2 regions of the Streptomyces sp. NPDC059828 genome follow, and region 1 is predicted to be linked to the other one. Evidence: riboswitches for the same ligand, from Rfam matches in the RefSeq annotation. Region 1 holds a riboswitch; the other holds the start of a gene.
The links. A riboswitch is a leader RNA that binds a small molecule or an ion and turns the genes downstream of it on or off. The one in region 1 is predicted to bind thiamine pyrophosphate.

Region 2: it holds a riboswitch for thiamine pyrophosphate, as region 1 does, so the genes downstream of both, thiC (phosphomethylpyrimidine synthase ThiC) here and ACFV6V_RS06610 (thiamine ABC transporter substrate binding subunit) in region 1, are expected to answer to the same signal.

The regions. Positions count from the first base shown of each region.
Region 1 is NZ_JBHWIW010000007.1:87,675-95,378, reverse strand. Features, by position in the region: gene ACFV6V_RS06630 (LOG family protein) at 1-472, shown strand, start outside; gene ACFV6V_RS06625 (hypothetical protein) at 573-1,484, shown strand; gene ACFV6V_RS06620 (ABC transporter ATP-binding protein) at 1,510-2,547, opposite strand; gene ACFV6V_RS06615 (ABC transporter permease) at 2,547-4,163, opposite strand; gene ACFV6V_RS06610 (thiamine ABC transporter substrate binding subunit) at 4,238-5,323, opposite strand; TPP riboswitch at 5,412-5,522, opposite strand; gene rlmN (23S rRNA (adenine(2503)-C(2))-methyltransferase RlmN) at 5,576-6,682, opposite strand; gene ACFV6V_RS06600 (hypothetical protein) at 7,438-7,704, shown strand, end outside.
Region 2 is NZ_JBHWIW010000004.1:165,834-173,537, reverse strand. Features, by position in the region: gene ACFV6V_RS04110 (hypothetical protein) at 1-110, opposite strand, end outside; gene ACFV6V_RS04105 (DUF5994 family protein) at 160-600, opposite strand; gene ACFV6V_RS04100 (DUF5994 family protein) at 800-1,285, opposite strand; gene ACFV6V_RS04095 (PP2C family protein-serine/threonine phosphatase) at 1,813-3,054, shown strand; gene thiC (phosphomethylpyrimidine synthase ThiC) at 3,295-5,094, opposite strand; TPP riboswitch at 5,088-5,200, opposite strand; gene ACFV6V_RS04085 (YibE/F family protein) at 5,272-6,633, shown strand; gene ACFV6V_RS04080 (SsgA family sporulation/cell division regulator) at 6,649-7,083, opposite strand; gene ACFV6V_RS04075 (DUF5326 family protein) at 7,323-7,544, opposite strand; gene ACFV6V_RS04070 (cupin domain-containing protein) at 7,669-7,704, opposite strand, start outside.

The sequences.
Region 1 (7,704 bases):
CCTGGAACTGCTGGCCAAGGCCCCCTCGTTCGCCCCATCCGTCTCGGACTGGGCGTCGGCGGCCTTCGAGGTCCGCTCGCGCTGGCCGCGGGGCGGCGACTCGATCGGCATCCCCACCTGGTTCTACGGCCATGAGCCGCCGAACCCCTTCGCGGGCCATATCGCCAAGTTCTTCGCCAACGCCACGCGCGAGGACGGGCTGCTCGCCCGCTCCACCGCGGGCGTGGTGTTCCTGCCGGGCGCCGCGGGCACCCTTCAGGAGATCTTCGACAAGGCAACCCCGAACTACTACGAATCCCGCGGGGAGCCCACCCCGATGGTGCTGGTGGACCGCGCCCACTGGACGGAGCGGCTCCCCGCCTGGCCCCTGCTGCGGTCGCTGGCCGCGGGCCGCTCGATGGAGTCCCGCATCGCCCTCGTCGACTCGGTGGACGAGGTACCCGAGGCCTTGGCCGCCATGCGGGCCGGATAACCGGAAGCAACTTCCGGGCCCCGGCTCACGTCTGGCAATCGGAACATACGGGGCCGCACCGCTGCCCCGCCGACCAGCGTGAAAAAAAGGGGGGCCTTCGGTGCTCATAGGACTGCTGACCGCCGTGGCGGCGTCGATCTGCTACGGAACGGGGTCGGTGCTGCAAGCCGTGGGCTCCCGCAAGTCCGCCCGGCGAGAGGCTTCCGGCGGTGTCACCCAGCACGGCGGCCCGAGCCTCTCCTCGACCGCGAAGGCCGCGATGACCTGGGAGTTCATCGTCGGCACGATCCTGGACTTCGTCGGATTCGGGCTGGGGGCGGTGGCGGCCCGGCTGCTGCCGTTGTTCCTGTCGCAGACGATCATCAGCGCGAATCTGGTGATCACCGCGGTGCTGAGCATCCGGCTGCTCGGAATCCGGCTGACACGTGCCGAGTGGACGTCCATCGCCGTGGTCTGCTCCGCCCTCATCCTGCTGGCCACGGCTGCCGGTCCGGAGGGGAGCGGACACACCCCCGTCGCCACCCACTGGTGGCTGCTGGCGATCTCACTGCTGCTGATCGTGGGCGGCACCGTCGTGGTGCGGCTACTCGGCGCCCGGGCCGCGATCCTCGCGGGGCTGCTGTCGGGAATGGGCTTCGGCGCCCTCGGGGTCGGTGTGCGGGTGCTCAACGGTATCGACCCGTTCGACCCGGTCGCTCTCGTCTGCGACCCGGCGTTCTACGCGATCCTGATCGCGGGCACCGGCGGTATGTATCTGCACACGGTGGCGCTCCAGATCGGTTCGGTCAACGGGGCCACGGCAGCCCTGGTGGTGGGCGAGACCGTGCTGCCCGGCGCGGTCGGTGTGCTCTGGCTGAACGACACGTCCCGTGCGGGATACGGCTGGCTGGCGGTCGCCGGCTTCGTGCTGGCCGTGGCGGGGGCGGTGGCGGTGGCCTGGTTCGGACGGCCGGAGACCGAGGACCCCGTTCCCGTATCCCTTCCCGATCGGGAGCCCGCCGGAGTCCGGTGAGACCGTCCGGACCGGCGGGACCGGCTCAGGGAGCGTCCGGGCCACGAGCCGGAAGCAGCACCACGTCGTCCGCGGTGAAGCCGGCGCCGACGCGGGTCCCCGGCTCGGGGGCGTCGGTCAGGCGGCATTCGGCTTCCAGCGCGGGGCCGCTCGCGGGCCGCAGCCGTACGGCGGCATGCGTACCCCGGAAGGTGCGGGAGACCACCTCGCAGTCCAGGCCGTCCCCCGGGCCGCCCAGCCGGACACCGGCGGGGCGGACCAGCAGAGCACACGGTCCCTGGGGAGAGCCGTCCGGTACCGGGATCCTGCCCCAGAGGGTGTCGGCGGCCTGGCCGTTCACCTCTCCGGACACGATGTTGTCGAAGCCGAGGAACCGGGCGACGAACGAGGAGGCAGGGCGCTGCCACACCTCGCGCGGGGTGCCGCTCTGGGCGATGGCCCCGTCCCTCATGATCACGACACGGTCGGCGAGCGCGAACGCCTCGCCCTGGTCGTGCGTCACGGCGAGCACGGTGGTGCCCAGTCGCCCGAAGAGGCCGCGCAGTTCCACGACGAGCCGTTCCCTGAGCGTACGGTCGAGCTGGCCCAGGGGTTCGTCGAGCATCAGCAGTCTCGGGCGCGGGGCGAGCGCCCGGGCGAGGGCGACCCGCTGCTGCTCACCGCCCGACAGGGAGGCGACGGCCCGCTGCCCGGCGCCCGGGAGTCCCACCAGGTCGAGCAGCTCCGCCACCCGGCGCTGCTGCTCCGTGCGGGGCACGCCGTGCATACGCAGGCCGAAGGCGACGTTCCCGGCGACATCGCGCTGCGGGAAGAGCTGATGGTCCTGGAACATCAGCCCGACCCCGCGCCGGTGCACGGGTACGCCCGATTGGTCCGCTCCGCCGAGCAGGACCCGGCCGCCGGACAGCGGCTGGAGTCCGGCGACGGCGCGCAGGAGCGTGGACTTGCCGCAGCCGCTCGGCCCCAGGACACAGACGATCTCCTGGTCGGCGACTTCGAGATCCACCGTGTCGAGAGCCGCCCGCTGCCCGAACCGTACGGTCGCGGCCTCCAGCGTCAGCATCAGAACTCCCCTGCGGAACGGTCGGGCCGGATGTGTTCGAGCAGCAGCAGCGCCGCCGCGCAGACCAGCATGAGAATGGTGGACAGCGCCATCGCCTGCCCGTAGTTGAGCTCGCCCGGGCGGCCGAGCAATCTGGCCACGGCGACCGGCAGGGTGGGGTTGTCCGCGCGTGCGATGAAGACGGTCGCCCCGAACTCACCGAGCGAGACGGCGAAGGCGAAGCCCGCGGCCACCAGCAGCGCCCGGCGCACCAGCGGCAGATCGACCTCGCGCCAGGCCCGCAGGGGCGAGGCGCCGAGAACGGCCGCCGCCTCGCGCAACCGTACGTCCACGGCGCGCAGCACCGGCAGCATCGTCCGCACCACGAAGGGCACCCCGACCAGCGCCTGGGCCAGCGGCACCAGGATCCACGTGGTCCGCAGATCGAACGGCGGCTCGTCGAGGGTGATCAGGAAGCCGAAGCCGACGGTGACGGCGGAAACCCCGAGCGGCAGCATCAGCAGGGCGTCGAAGCCGCGGATCAGCCGCCCGGCCCTGCGGGTCAGGGCTGCTGCCGCCAGCCCGCCGATCAGCAGGGCGATGGCCGTGGCGGCGAGCGCGTACTGCAAGGAGTTCCAGACCGCCTCCAGTGGCGGTACCAGGAAGGTGCCGCCACTGGCCTCTGCCGACCGGAGGGCTTCGTAGAAGGCGAAGCCGTAGCCGCCCGGACCGTCCAGGGACCTTTCGACCAGCACGCCCAGCGGGGCCAGGATCAGCAGGGCGACGGTGGCGAGTACGCCCGCGAGCATCGCCCACTGGCCCACACCGCGCGGCCGGTGCGCGGTCAGCGCGGGGTCGACCAGCTTCAGGGCCGTCTCACGCCGCCGTACGGTCCACGCGTGCACGGCGAGGATGGCGCCGACGGCGGCGAACTGGAGCAGTGTCAGCACCGCGGCCGTCGGCAGGTCGAGCCGGTCGGCGGTCTGCCGGTAGATCTCGACCTCGACCGTCGAGTAGGCGGGTCCGCCCAGGATCTGGACGATGCCGAAGGAGGTGAAGGTGAACAGGAACACCATGAGCGCCGCCGCGGCCACGGCGGGGGTGAGCGCGGGCAGGGTGACCTTCCGCCAGGCGGCGAACCGTCCGGCACCCAGCACCCGCGCGGCCTCTTCCTGGCGCGGGTCGAGCTGCGACCACAGTCCGCCCACGGTCCGTACGACCACGGCGTAGTTGAAGAAGACATGCGCGAGGAGGATCGCCCACACGGTCGTGTCGAGGCGCACGCCCCACAGCTCGTCGAGCAGCCCGCCGCGCCCGAGCAGGGCCAGGAAGGCGGTGCCGACCACCACGGTCGGCAGCACGAACGGCACGGTGACGACCGCGCGCAGCAGGTGTCTGCCCGGGAAGTCGAAGCGGGCGAAGACATAGGCGCCGGGCAGTGCCAGCAGCAGGGTGAGACCGGTGGAGGCCAGCGCCTGCCACAGGGTGAACCAGAGGACGTCCAGGATGTCCGGTCGGCTCAGCACCTCGCCGATGTGGCCGAAACGCCAGACGCCGTCCGGCCGGAGCCCGCGGCCGACGATCCCGGCCACGGGGTACGCGAAGAAGACCGCGAAGAACGCGACGGGCACCGCCATCAGGGCGAGCCGCGCCGCGTTGCCCCCTCGCGTCCCCGGCGACCCGGGCGACTCGGGTGTCCTGGCGAGCTCGTCTACTTCAGGACGAGTGAGGACCACGACTGGATCCACTGGTCGCGGTTGTCGGCGATCTTCTGGGGTGCCATGGTCTCCGGCTTGTCGACCACGGCACCGAACTGTGTGAAGAGCGCGGGCAGCTTGGCGTCGTTCACGACCGGGTTGACGAACATGTTGAGCGGCATGTCCTCCTGGAACTTCTTGCTGATCAGGAAGTCCAGCAGGGCCTTGCCCCCGGCCTCGTTCTTCGCGCCCTTGAGCAGACCCGCGGCCTCGGTCTGGCGGAAGCAGGTGCCGGTGGCGACTCCGGTGGGCGCCTCCTTGGGCTGCGGCTCGGAGTAGAGCACCTCGACCGGCGGGCTGGAGGCGTACGAGACGACGAGCGGCCGGTCGCCCTTGGCCTTCTTGCCGCCCGCTGAACCGGAGAACTCCTGGTTGTAGGCGAGCTCCCAGCTGTCGACGACCTTGACTCCGTTGGCCTTGAGCTTGGCCCAGTAGTCCGGCCAGTTCTTGTCCCCGTACGTGGCGGCGGTGCCGAGCAGGAAGCCGAGGCCCGGCGACGAGCGTTCGGCGTTCTCGACCACGAGGAGGTTCTTGTAGGCGGGCTTGGCCAGATCGTCGAAGGTCTGCGGCGGGGCCAGCTTCTTGTCGGCGAAGTACTTCTTGTCGTAGTTGACGCAGATGTCGCCGGTGTCGACGGGCGTGACCCGGTGCTCGTCCTTGTCGAGCTGCCGGTCCTCGGGGACGCGGTCCAGGCCCTTGGCCTCGTACGGCGTGAAGACGCCGTTGTCGAGGGCCCGCGAGAGAGTGGTGTTGTCGACGCCGAAGAACACGTCGCCCTGCGGGGATCCCTTGGTGAGGATCTCCTTGTTGAGGGCCTCGACGGCATCGCCGCTCTTGAGCACCTTGACCGTGTAACCGGTCTCCCGGGTGAACTCCTTGAGCACCGCCGGGGTGGCGGCGAAGGAGTCATGGCTGACGAGCGTCACGGTCTTGGACGCCCCGGAGCCGCTGTCCTCGGACTCCCCGCCGCAGGCCGTGAGCGTGCCCGCGCCGAGGGCCGCGAACAGGGCCGCGACCGTGATCTTCTTGGTGGTGCTCACTGAGCTTCCTCCTGGGGTGACCAGGAAGAGACGCGGCCCTGCCAGGTCAGCGGATCCCGGGGATCCGGAGCCGGGCAGGGCGCAACAGCTTGAGTCTCGTCCGAACTTCCTACCCGGAATGACCCGGGCGAGGTTCAGAGGGTCTGCGGTCTGACGATCACCGCACTCTCAGCGCTGTGGCGCTCCCCTGTCGGAATATGTGAATGTTCGGGGCCCAGCGTACATGGGCCCCCTGGAGACCCGGCCGAAGGCTCAGCGCTCGGATGCGGCGAGCTGACCGCAGGCCCCGTCGATCTCCTGCCCCCGGGTGTCGCGCACGGTGACCGGCACCCCATGAGCGGCGATCGCCTCGACAAACGCCTTCTCGTCCTCGGGACGGGAGGCCGTCCACTTGGAGCCCGGCGTGGGATTCAGCGGGATCAGGTTGACATGCACCCGCTTGCCCTTGAGCAGCCGTCCCAGGAGGTCTCCGCGCCATGCCTGGTCGTTGATGTCGCGGATGAGGGCGTACTCGATGGAGATGCGGCGGCCCGACTTCTCGGCGTACTCCCAGGCGGCGTCCAGCACCTCCCGCACCTTCCAGCGGGTGTTCACCGGCACGAGGGTGTCGCGCAGCTCGTCGTCGGGAGCGTGCAGGGAGACGGCGAGCCGGCATTTGAAGCCCTCGTCGGCGAACCGCTGCATCGCCGGGACGAGCCCGACGGTGGAGACGGTGATGCCCCGCTGCGAGAGCCCGAGGCCGTCCGGCTCGGGGTCCGTGAGGCGGCGGACGGCTCCCACGACCCGGTTGTAGTTGGCGAGCGGCTCGCCCATGCCCATGAACACGATGTTGCTGAGCCGCGCCGGTCCGCCGGGGACCTCACCATCGCGCAGCGCCCGCATACCGTCGACGATCTGGTGCACGATCTCGGCGGTCGACAGATTGCGGTCGAGCCCCGCCTGGCCGGTCGCACAGAACGGGCAGTTCATACCGCAGCCCGCCTGCGAGGAGATGCACATGGTGACCCGGTCGGGATAGCGCATCAGCACCGACTCGACCAGCGTGCCGTCATGCAGCCGCCACAGCGTCTTGCGGGTGGTGTCGTCGTCGCAGGAGACATGCCGCACGACGGACATCAGCTCCGGCAGCAGCTCCGCCGCGAGCCGCTCCCGGGAAGCGGCGGGGATGTCGGTCCACTGGCCGGGGTCGTGCGCGTACCGCGCGAAGTAGTGCTGCGAGAGCTGCTTGGCGCGGAACGGCTTCTCGCCGATCGCGGCCACCGCTTCCTTGCGCTCGGCGGGCGAGAGGTCGGCGAGGTGCCGCGGGGGCTTCTTGGCTCCGCGGGGCGCGACGAAAGTGAGTTCTCCGGGCTTAGGCATGGCCGTACCAGTGTCGCAGATCGAATCCGCTGCCCTGGGCGCCAACCGGTGAACCTGGTCGTCATTAGTCGTCACTGGTCGTGACTGGCATTCCTTGGACGGCCCACACACGGCCCAGTCCGAGGCGGGGGCCTGGTGCAGGTTCGGGTGACAGGTTCTGTCACGCGGCCTGGAGGGCCGGCGTGGTCATGACGGTCTCGCATTCGACTGATGTCAGCCGGCCGAGTGCGGCTTGCCGGCGGCGCCAGTGGTAGGCCCTCTCGATCCCGGCTGTTTCTGCCGGTGGACGACCACTGAACGCGTCCGTTCTCCACCACGCGCACGTGATCAGGAATCAACGCTTTGACGTGCCAGCGCCAATCACCCATGAGCTTTCTGAGTACAACGTACTCAGGCTACAAGCGATGCATACGTTTACCCTTCCCATTCAAAGGTGGACATCAATAGAGAACGGATTCAAGAAATCAAACAAGAGTGGAGGAAAGATGAGCCCAGCACGACTCAGACGAACTGCGGTCATTAGCTTGCTTGCCCCTTCGGTAATACTTTCCTGTCTAACCCCGACGGCAGCACAGGCGGAGACGCGAACGACCTACAACGGTAGATCGTATAATTACACATGGTACGACTATGCATCTTCGGGGGACTTTGTTCATCATCGCTTCAATACAGCTTCGGACTCCGCGGCCGCTATGGCTGACTACTTGGAATGGTGTGGCAGGCATGCAGGGGCTTGCAAGTGGAATCTAGTTCCCGTGGGAGGGACGTTTAAGGGCACAGACTATCTGGCCGGATCTACAATCAACAAAAATTGCACGGATAACCTGTCAGACAATCAGTACGTCACCAGCAGATCGGTGAAGGACTCGGTAACAAAAAGCATATCTACCAGCGAGTCCACAACGACGGGAATCAGCAACTCTCTTGCGATCGAACTCACAGAGAAGGCGGGGCTCCTGGGATCCGGAATAGAGACCAAGATCTCAAATACGTTCACTTATTCGTTCGAGCAGGCCTTTGAA
Region 2 (7,704 bases), on a different contig from region 1:
TACACCCTGTTCCCGGACTCCGCGAACTGCTTGGACTTCTCGGCCATACCGGCCTCGATCTCGTCCGCCGTCCCGCCGTGCTCCCGGCGGATGTCCTGGGAGATCTTCATCGAGGACCGCTTCAGCCATGAATCGAGCGGGGCGCGACGCGGCTGTGGGTCAGCCGAGCAGGAGCTCGGCTGCCGGGGTGTGGTTTCCGGTCGCTGAGGCTCCGGTCATCGCCGAGGCGGCTGTGTCCGGTGCGGTGCCGGGCGGAACAACCAGCAACAGGAAGTGGTCCTGGAAACCCCGGGTGACGCTGATCGTCGCATCGCTGCCGGCGAACCAATTGACCCTGACCATCACGCCGTTCACCACCACGGACCGTGGCACACCGTCCCAGGCCGAGGTGTCCAGGCCGATCCGGATGATGCGCCCGAGGTGAGCGCCGAGCGCGGTGATCAGGTCCGGCAGCTCGGCGAGTACGTGGTGGGAGCGGGGCCACCAGGCGCCGTCGAAGACGCCCTCCCTCGACATGGTCGGTTCCAGCACCAGGCGCGGCAGCAGCGGGGCATCGGGCCATGGCCCGGGAGCGGAAGGAATAGGGAGGGGGATCGGCATCATGCGGAGCCGCCCGTCCGGTCCACGAGGGACCCATCGTGACCCAGGGCGACACTGGCGCTGATACCGGTGTACGGAGTGTCCTCGGCTGCCTCCCACGGTACTCTCCCGGGCCGCTCACCCAGGAGGAGTGGACCCGAAGCCATCCAGGGCATCCCGGTGCCTGACGGCTACGCCCTCGTCGCCATCCGGATTCCACCTACCGGGCGATCGGGCGTGTCCGGCCGGTGCCTGTGTCGATGAGGATCTGCTCGGCCGTGGCGTTGTCGGCGCTGACGGCCCGGGCCATCGCTGCGCGTGCCGCGTCGGGAGTCGTATCCGGTGGGATCACCAGCAGGGAGAAGTGGTCTCGATCGCCTCGGGTGATGAGGACGGTGTCGTCCCCGACCGGAAAGGAGTCGATGTGCACGACGCGGTCGTCGATGATCAGCCGCGTCGGTAGGCTTTTCCAGGCACTGGAGTCCAGGCCGACGCGCGTGACGGGTCCGAGGTGCTCGGTCAGCGCGATGATGAGGCTCGGCAGCTCGGCACCGATGTCGCGGGAACGCGGCCACCACGCACCGTCGAGAATTCCCTGACGGGCATGCGTCGTCTCCAGCCGCAGCAGGGCGGTTCCAGGCTTCACGATCTTGTGGATCGCGTCCGGCAGAAGCTTCGCTTCACGCGGGGTGTCGGTGTCGGACATGGTGTGCCCACCCGTCTGTGTTCGGCATGCGCTAGCTGATCGCCTGGGAGGACGTCGGCGCGGCTGCCGGTTTCACCGTACTCCGTGTGCCCACGTCCGGGCTCACCTGCGCGGCGCGGGCCCAGGGCCCGAGTGCGCACCCGCAATGGTCACGCTGGCGCAGCAGGGAATCCGGCTCAGAGGCCGAAGAGGTGGAACGCGGCTGATACGGCGCTGAGCCCGTCCGACCACGGAGTGCAAATTGCCCGAAGGATCTCTTCTGCCGGAAAGGCGGCACAGGCATAGCATGATGATTGGGCCGGTGCACTCTCACGTGCAACCGACCCGGAAGGGCGGCCCCGGTGTGTATACGCCGGGGCCGTTGCGCACGGTCGGCGCGACGGCGGAGAACGAGCGAGTCGCGGCACGTGCGGCGGCCGGCCGGCCACCGAAAAGAATCACACGGCTGCCCTGCGACCCACTCGTCGGAGACAGCCGGCTCGACAGGCGAAGCCGAAAGCAGGCTGGTGACGTGAGAGGGCACGGCTATGGCAGAGGGTGTTCGGCAGCCCGGCACGGACGCGGTGGACCGGTCGGAGGGTTTCGGTGAGCGGCTGCTTGGCGTGCTGCTGGACCGGGCACACGAGATGCCGCCGCAGCTGATCGCCCCGCTGATCGCGGAAGAGGTGGCCCGGGTCGGAGGCCGTGACATCTCGATCCTCCTGCAGGACTACGCACAGCTACTACTGGTGCCGCTGCCGGGCAGAGGGCTGGCCGCCGGCGAGCCCGAGCCGATCGGTGACTCCCATGCCGGCACGGCATTCCTGAACGCGACCCCAGTCGAGGTACCGCAGGCCGACGGCCTACGGGTGTATCTGCCGTTGCTGGACGGCAGCGACCAGGTGGGAGTCCTGGCCCTCACCCTGAAGACCATCGATGACGACGACCGGCGCCTGCTGCGCCGGCTCGCCGGCCTGATCGCCGACATACTGGTCACCAAGCACAGCTACACCGACCAGTTCTTCCTCACCCGGCGCCGCGAACCCATGAGCGTGGCCGCGGAGATCCAGTGGTCTCTGCTACCGCCGCTGGCGATGTCCGTCCCCCAGGTCGCGGTGGCCGGAATCCTGGAACCCGCCTACAACGTCGCCGGCGACAGCTTCGACTACGCGCTCAACGACGACATCCTGCACGTGGCCGTGCTCGATGCGATGGGCCACGGCCTGAACGCCGCCACGATGGCCACCGTCGCCATCGGCGCCTACCGGCACTCCAGACGTGCCGGCATCGGCCTGTCCGAGATCTACGCCTTCATGGACCGGGCCATCGACGAGCAGTTCGGGCCCGAGCACTTCGTCACCGCGCAGATGATGCGCCTGAACGTCGCAACGGGCCACCTGCAGTGGGTCAACGCGGGACATCCCACCCCTCTGCTGATCCGCAACCACCAGGTGCTTCGGCAGTTGGAAAGCCCGACCACCTTCCCGGTCGGCTTCGGGGGTGAGGAGCCCCAGGTGAGCGAGCAGATGCTCCAGCGCGGCGACCGGGTGCTGTGTTTCACCGACGGCCTGATCGAGGAACACGAAGCCGGCGAAGAGGAGTTCGGCGAGGAACAACTCATCCACTGGGTCAACCGCATCGAGCAGACCGAGGAGGGAGTGCGTGCGGTGGTGCGCGCGCTCTCCCATACCTTGAAGGAGGAACGGGGCGGGAGCACCAGTGATGACGCGACCCTCTTCCTGATCGAGTGGCGCGGGGGCGCCGCCGACCACCTCGCCGTCCTGGAGTGAGCCGACAGCCGCCCCATCGTTGGACGGAGCCGAAACGGCCCGGCAGCATCGAACCGGTTCTCAGAGCCGCGCTACCGGATCGTGCGAGGGACGGGCCCGACTCGCCGAACGATTCGGAGCGCGGCACTTTCTTCGTGTCCGGCTTGATCGGACGGTTCATGGACGGTGATCTGGTCACGGTTCGTGAGAGACGACAACGTCCCCCGGAGCGTATGCCGGGGGACGCTGAGACTCAGAGGATCAGTCCGCAATCGGCAGGTAGACGCGGTGGCCCGCCTCCGCGAACTCCTTCGACTTGGCGAGCATGCCCGCTTCAACGTCGTCATCGCCGGTCACAGCGAGATCCGGGGCGAATTGTTCTGTGATGCTTCTGCTGATCTTCATCGAACAGAACTTCGGCCCGCACATCGAGCAGAAGTGCGCGGTCTTCGCCGGCTCTGCGGGCAGCGTCTCGTCGTGGAACTCCCGGGCCGTGTCCGGGTCGAGGGCCAGGTTGAACTGGTCCTCCCAGCGGAACTCGAAGCGGGCGTCGGACAGGGCGTCGTCCCACTCCTGCGCGCCCGGGTGGCCCTTGGCGAGGTCGGCGGCGTGGGCGGCGATCTTGTAGGTGATGACGCCGGTCTTGACGTCGTCCCGGTTGGGGAGGCCCAGGTGCTCCTTGGGGGTGACGTAGCAGAGCATGGCCGTGCCCCACCAGGCGATCATCGCGGCGCCGATGCCCGAGGTGATGTGGTCATAGGCGGGCGCCACGTCCGTCGTCAGCGGACCCAGGGTGTAGAACGGCGCCTCTTCGCAGATCTCCTGCTGGAGGTCGATGTTCTCCTTGATCTTGTGCATCGGGACATGCCCCGGGCCCTCGATCATGGTCTGGACGTTGTGCCGCTTGGCGATCTGGTTGAGCTCACCGAGCGTCCTCAACTCGGCGAACTGCGCCTCGTCGTTGGCGTCCGCGATCGAGCCGGGCCGCAGGCCGTCGCCGAGCGAGTACGTCACGTCGTACGCGGCGAGGATCTCGCAGAGCTCCTCGAAGTTCTCGTACAGGAACGACTCCTTGTGGTGCGCGAGGCACCAGGCCGCCATGATCGAGCCACCGCGCGAGACGATGCCGGTCTTGCGGCGCGCGGTCAGCGGCACGTACCGCAGCAGCACTCCGGCGTGGACCGTCATGTAGTCGACGCCCTGCTCGGCCTGCTCGATGACGGTGTCCTTGTAGATCTCCCAGGTCAGCTCCTCGGCCCTGCCGTCGACCTTCTCCAGCGCCTGGTAGAGCGGCACGGTGCCGATCGGCACGGGGGAGTTGCGCAGCACCCACTCGCGGGTGGTGTGGATGTTACGGCCGGTGGAGAGGTCCATGACCGTGTCCGCGCCCCAGCGGGTCGCCCACGTCATCTTCTCCACCTCCTCCTCGATGGAGGAGGTCACGGCGGAGTTGCCGATGTTGGCGTTGACCTTCACCAGGAACCGCTTGCCGATGATCATCGGCTCGATCTCCGAGTGGTTGACGTTCGCCGGCAGCACGGCACGTCCGGCGGCGATCTCCTCGCGCACGACCTCGGGGGAGACGTTCTCCCGGATCGCCACGTACTCCATCTCCGGCGTGATCTCGCCACGGCGGGCGTAGGCGAGCTGGGTCACCGCCTGTCCGCCGCGGCCACGGCGGGGCTGGCGCGGGCGGCCGGGGAAGACCGCGTCGAGGTTGCGCAGCCCTCCGCGCGGCGAGGTGTGCTTGATCCCGTCGTCCTCGGGGCGGACGGGGCGGCCGGCGTACTCCTCGGTGTCCCCGCGCGCGATGATCCAGTTCTCGCGCAGCGGCGGCAGACCACGCCGGACATCGGTCTCGGTGTGCGGATCGGTGTACGGTCCGGACGTGTCGTACAGGGTCACGTCCTTGCCATTGGTGAGGTGCACCTGACGGACCGGCACGCGGATATCGGACCGCGAGCCCTCGATGTACCCCTTGTGCCAGCCGATGGACCTCCCGCCCCCGTTTTCGCCCTCGTTCGGGCCGGAGGCGGGCATGCGTGTGTCCTGAACGGTCATCGTGACCTACTCCCTACGCCGGCATTACCCGGTAACAGGTTCGGCGGTCGGCGCAGCTGCTCAGCGCCCTCTCAGCCCGGTGCTCCGAGCTCCCGCGTGTGCAAAGGTGTCACCACGCTAGCGCCCCGTCTGGCGTGCTGAACAGTGGGCCCCCTCCCCGGTTGGGATGATCGGGCGGTGACTTCCTCGCCGCAGCCCCACGAACCCGACGACCAGCCGGCCGGGGCCCACGGCCCTGCGCATGCCCCTGCCCACGGGCACACGCACAGCCATGCGCACGGTCCCGCCGCGCCCGTCTCCCGTCATCTGCGGCGGGTCATCGCCGCGGTGGTGATCCCCTTCGCCGCCGCCGTCGCGGTGGGTCTGGTCGTCCTGTGGCCGGGCGGTTCGCCGGAGCACGAACGCACCGGTGTCGGCTTCGACCGGCAGACCGAGCAGGGCCGCGTCGTGAAGGTCGAGCAGGTCGACTGCGGAGACGTGAACGCCGCACAGGTCCCGCCGACCGGGAACACCACCACCCCCGAAGAGCCTGAGGCGGCCAACTCGCCGCAGGGCACCTGCGGAAAGGCCACCGTCGAGGTCACGACCGGCAAGGACAAGGGCCGTACGTTCATCGAGGTCGTGCAGCCCGACGCCTCTCGGCAACTACGCGCCGACCAGGGCGTGGTGGTGGCGTACGCGCCCGACGCGCCGCGCGATCTCCAGTATTCGGTCACCGATGTGGACCGGGGCCTCCCGATGGCGCTGCTCGCCGGGCTGTTCGCGCTCGCCGTGGTTCTGGTGGGACGGATGCGCGGGGTGATGGCACTGATCGCGCTGGCCGCGAGCTTCGCGGTGCTCACCCTGTTCATCCTGCCCGCGATCCTGCAGGGCTCCAATCCACTGGCCGTGGCGGTGGTCGGGGCGAGCGCGATCATGCTGATCGCGCTCTATATGTGCCACGGCATCTCCGCCCGTACCTCAGTGGCGGTGCTGGGCACCCTGATCTCGCTGCTGCTGATCGGGCTGCTCGGCTCGCTGTTCATCGGGTGGGCGGTGCTCGGTGGGAACACGGACGACAACACCGGCCTGATCCACGGCCTCTACCCGGAGATCGACATGTCCGGCCTGCTGCTCGCGGGCGTGATCATCGGTTCGCTGGGTGTGCTGGACGATGTGACGGTGACCCAGACCTCGGCGGTGTGGGAGCTGCACCAGGCGGATCCCACGATGGGTCCGCGCAGGCTGTACCAGTCAGCGATCAGGATCGGCCGGGACCATATCGCCTCGGTGGTCAACACACTCGTACTCGCTTACGCGGGTGCGTCACTGCCCTTGCTGCTGCTCTTCTCGATCGCGCAGTCCAGCGTGGGGACCGTCGCCAACAGCGAGTTGGTGGCCGAGGAGATCGTACGCACACTGGTGGGGTCGATCGGCCTGGTCGCCTCGGTGCCGCTGACCACCGCGCTGGCCGCCCTGGTCGTCTCCGCCGACCGCTCGGGAGCCGCCACCGGAGCAGCACCGGCACGCGGCGGCAGGGGCCGCCGTCGCCGCACCTGAACGGCGGTCGCATCCTCAGCCGGCGTTCTCCTCAGCGAGGATGCGCCCGAGTGTCTCCTCCAGATGCTCCTCGAAGTCGCCGAGCCTGTGCTCCTGTCCGAGCGGTACCAGCGTGTCCGTGCGGTCCAGGAAGGCCACCAGGGGCGCTGCGCTCACCCGGAACAGGGCCCGCTCGGTGCCGACCTGAAGCCGGATGCCGACCTCGGAGACCGCTTCCGCGTCGGTCGGGGCGATGTGCACATCGCCGTCACCGCTGGGCGCACCGATGCCGTCCCGGAGCAACTCACGTGCGAAGGCCCAGGTCACAGGAGCGTCGCCGGGCAGATGGAAGGTCATCCGGACGGCATACGGATCCTCGGTGTCATATCGGAGTTCCACCGGGATCCGGAAGGAGAGCTCCTCGGAAACCAGGAAACTCATCAGGACCTCGGCCCGAACAGACTCGCGCATCAGTACCCCGCAGTAGATGAAAACGGCCAAGGAATGCTTTGCCTTGGCCCTCTTGCCCGACATCGTGCTGCACATGCCTGGAGATCACAAGGAGTGATTTTTCAGATACTGACAGAGAGCACCCGCGGGGTGGGTGCCACGCGCGCCGGACGGTCAATGCACACCACTCTCACGCGGCCCGCATTCGACCGTATGCCTGCCCGTTCACCTTCCCCCGGGCGGGCTAACGCTCGTACGCGCTACCACTCGCTGTGCGATGACGAGGAGGAGCCCATGAACTTCCGTACGACGTAAACGAGTCCACCGACCAGAGCTGCGAACAGCAGCACCTTGAAGAGCAGTCCTATGACGAACCCGATCACGGACGCGATGAGCCCACCGAATACCACGATGGCGATCAAGGGGATCGCGACCCACTTCACCCACCAGGGCATCCCCGAAAGCATTTCCTGCACCGCCATCGTCCCTACCTCGCTTCTATGAGTTGTCCTGACTCTGATGCTAGGACGGGAGAGAGGCGCCGCGGGGCCCCGGCAGCCCTTGGACTCCCCTGAACCGCCCCCTAGGGAATCCTGGGGCGACAGGTCAGCTCTCAGGCGGAGAGAAGACCACGAGTACCCG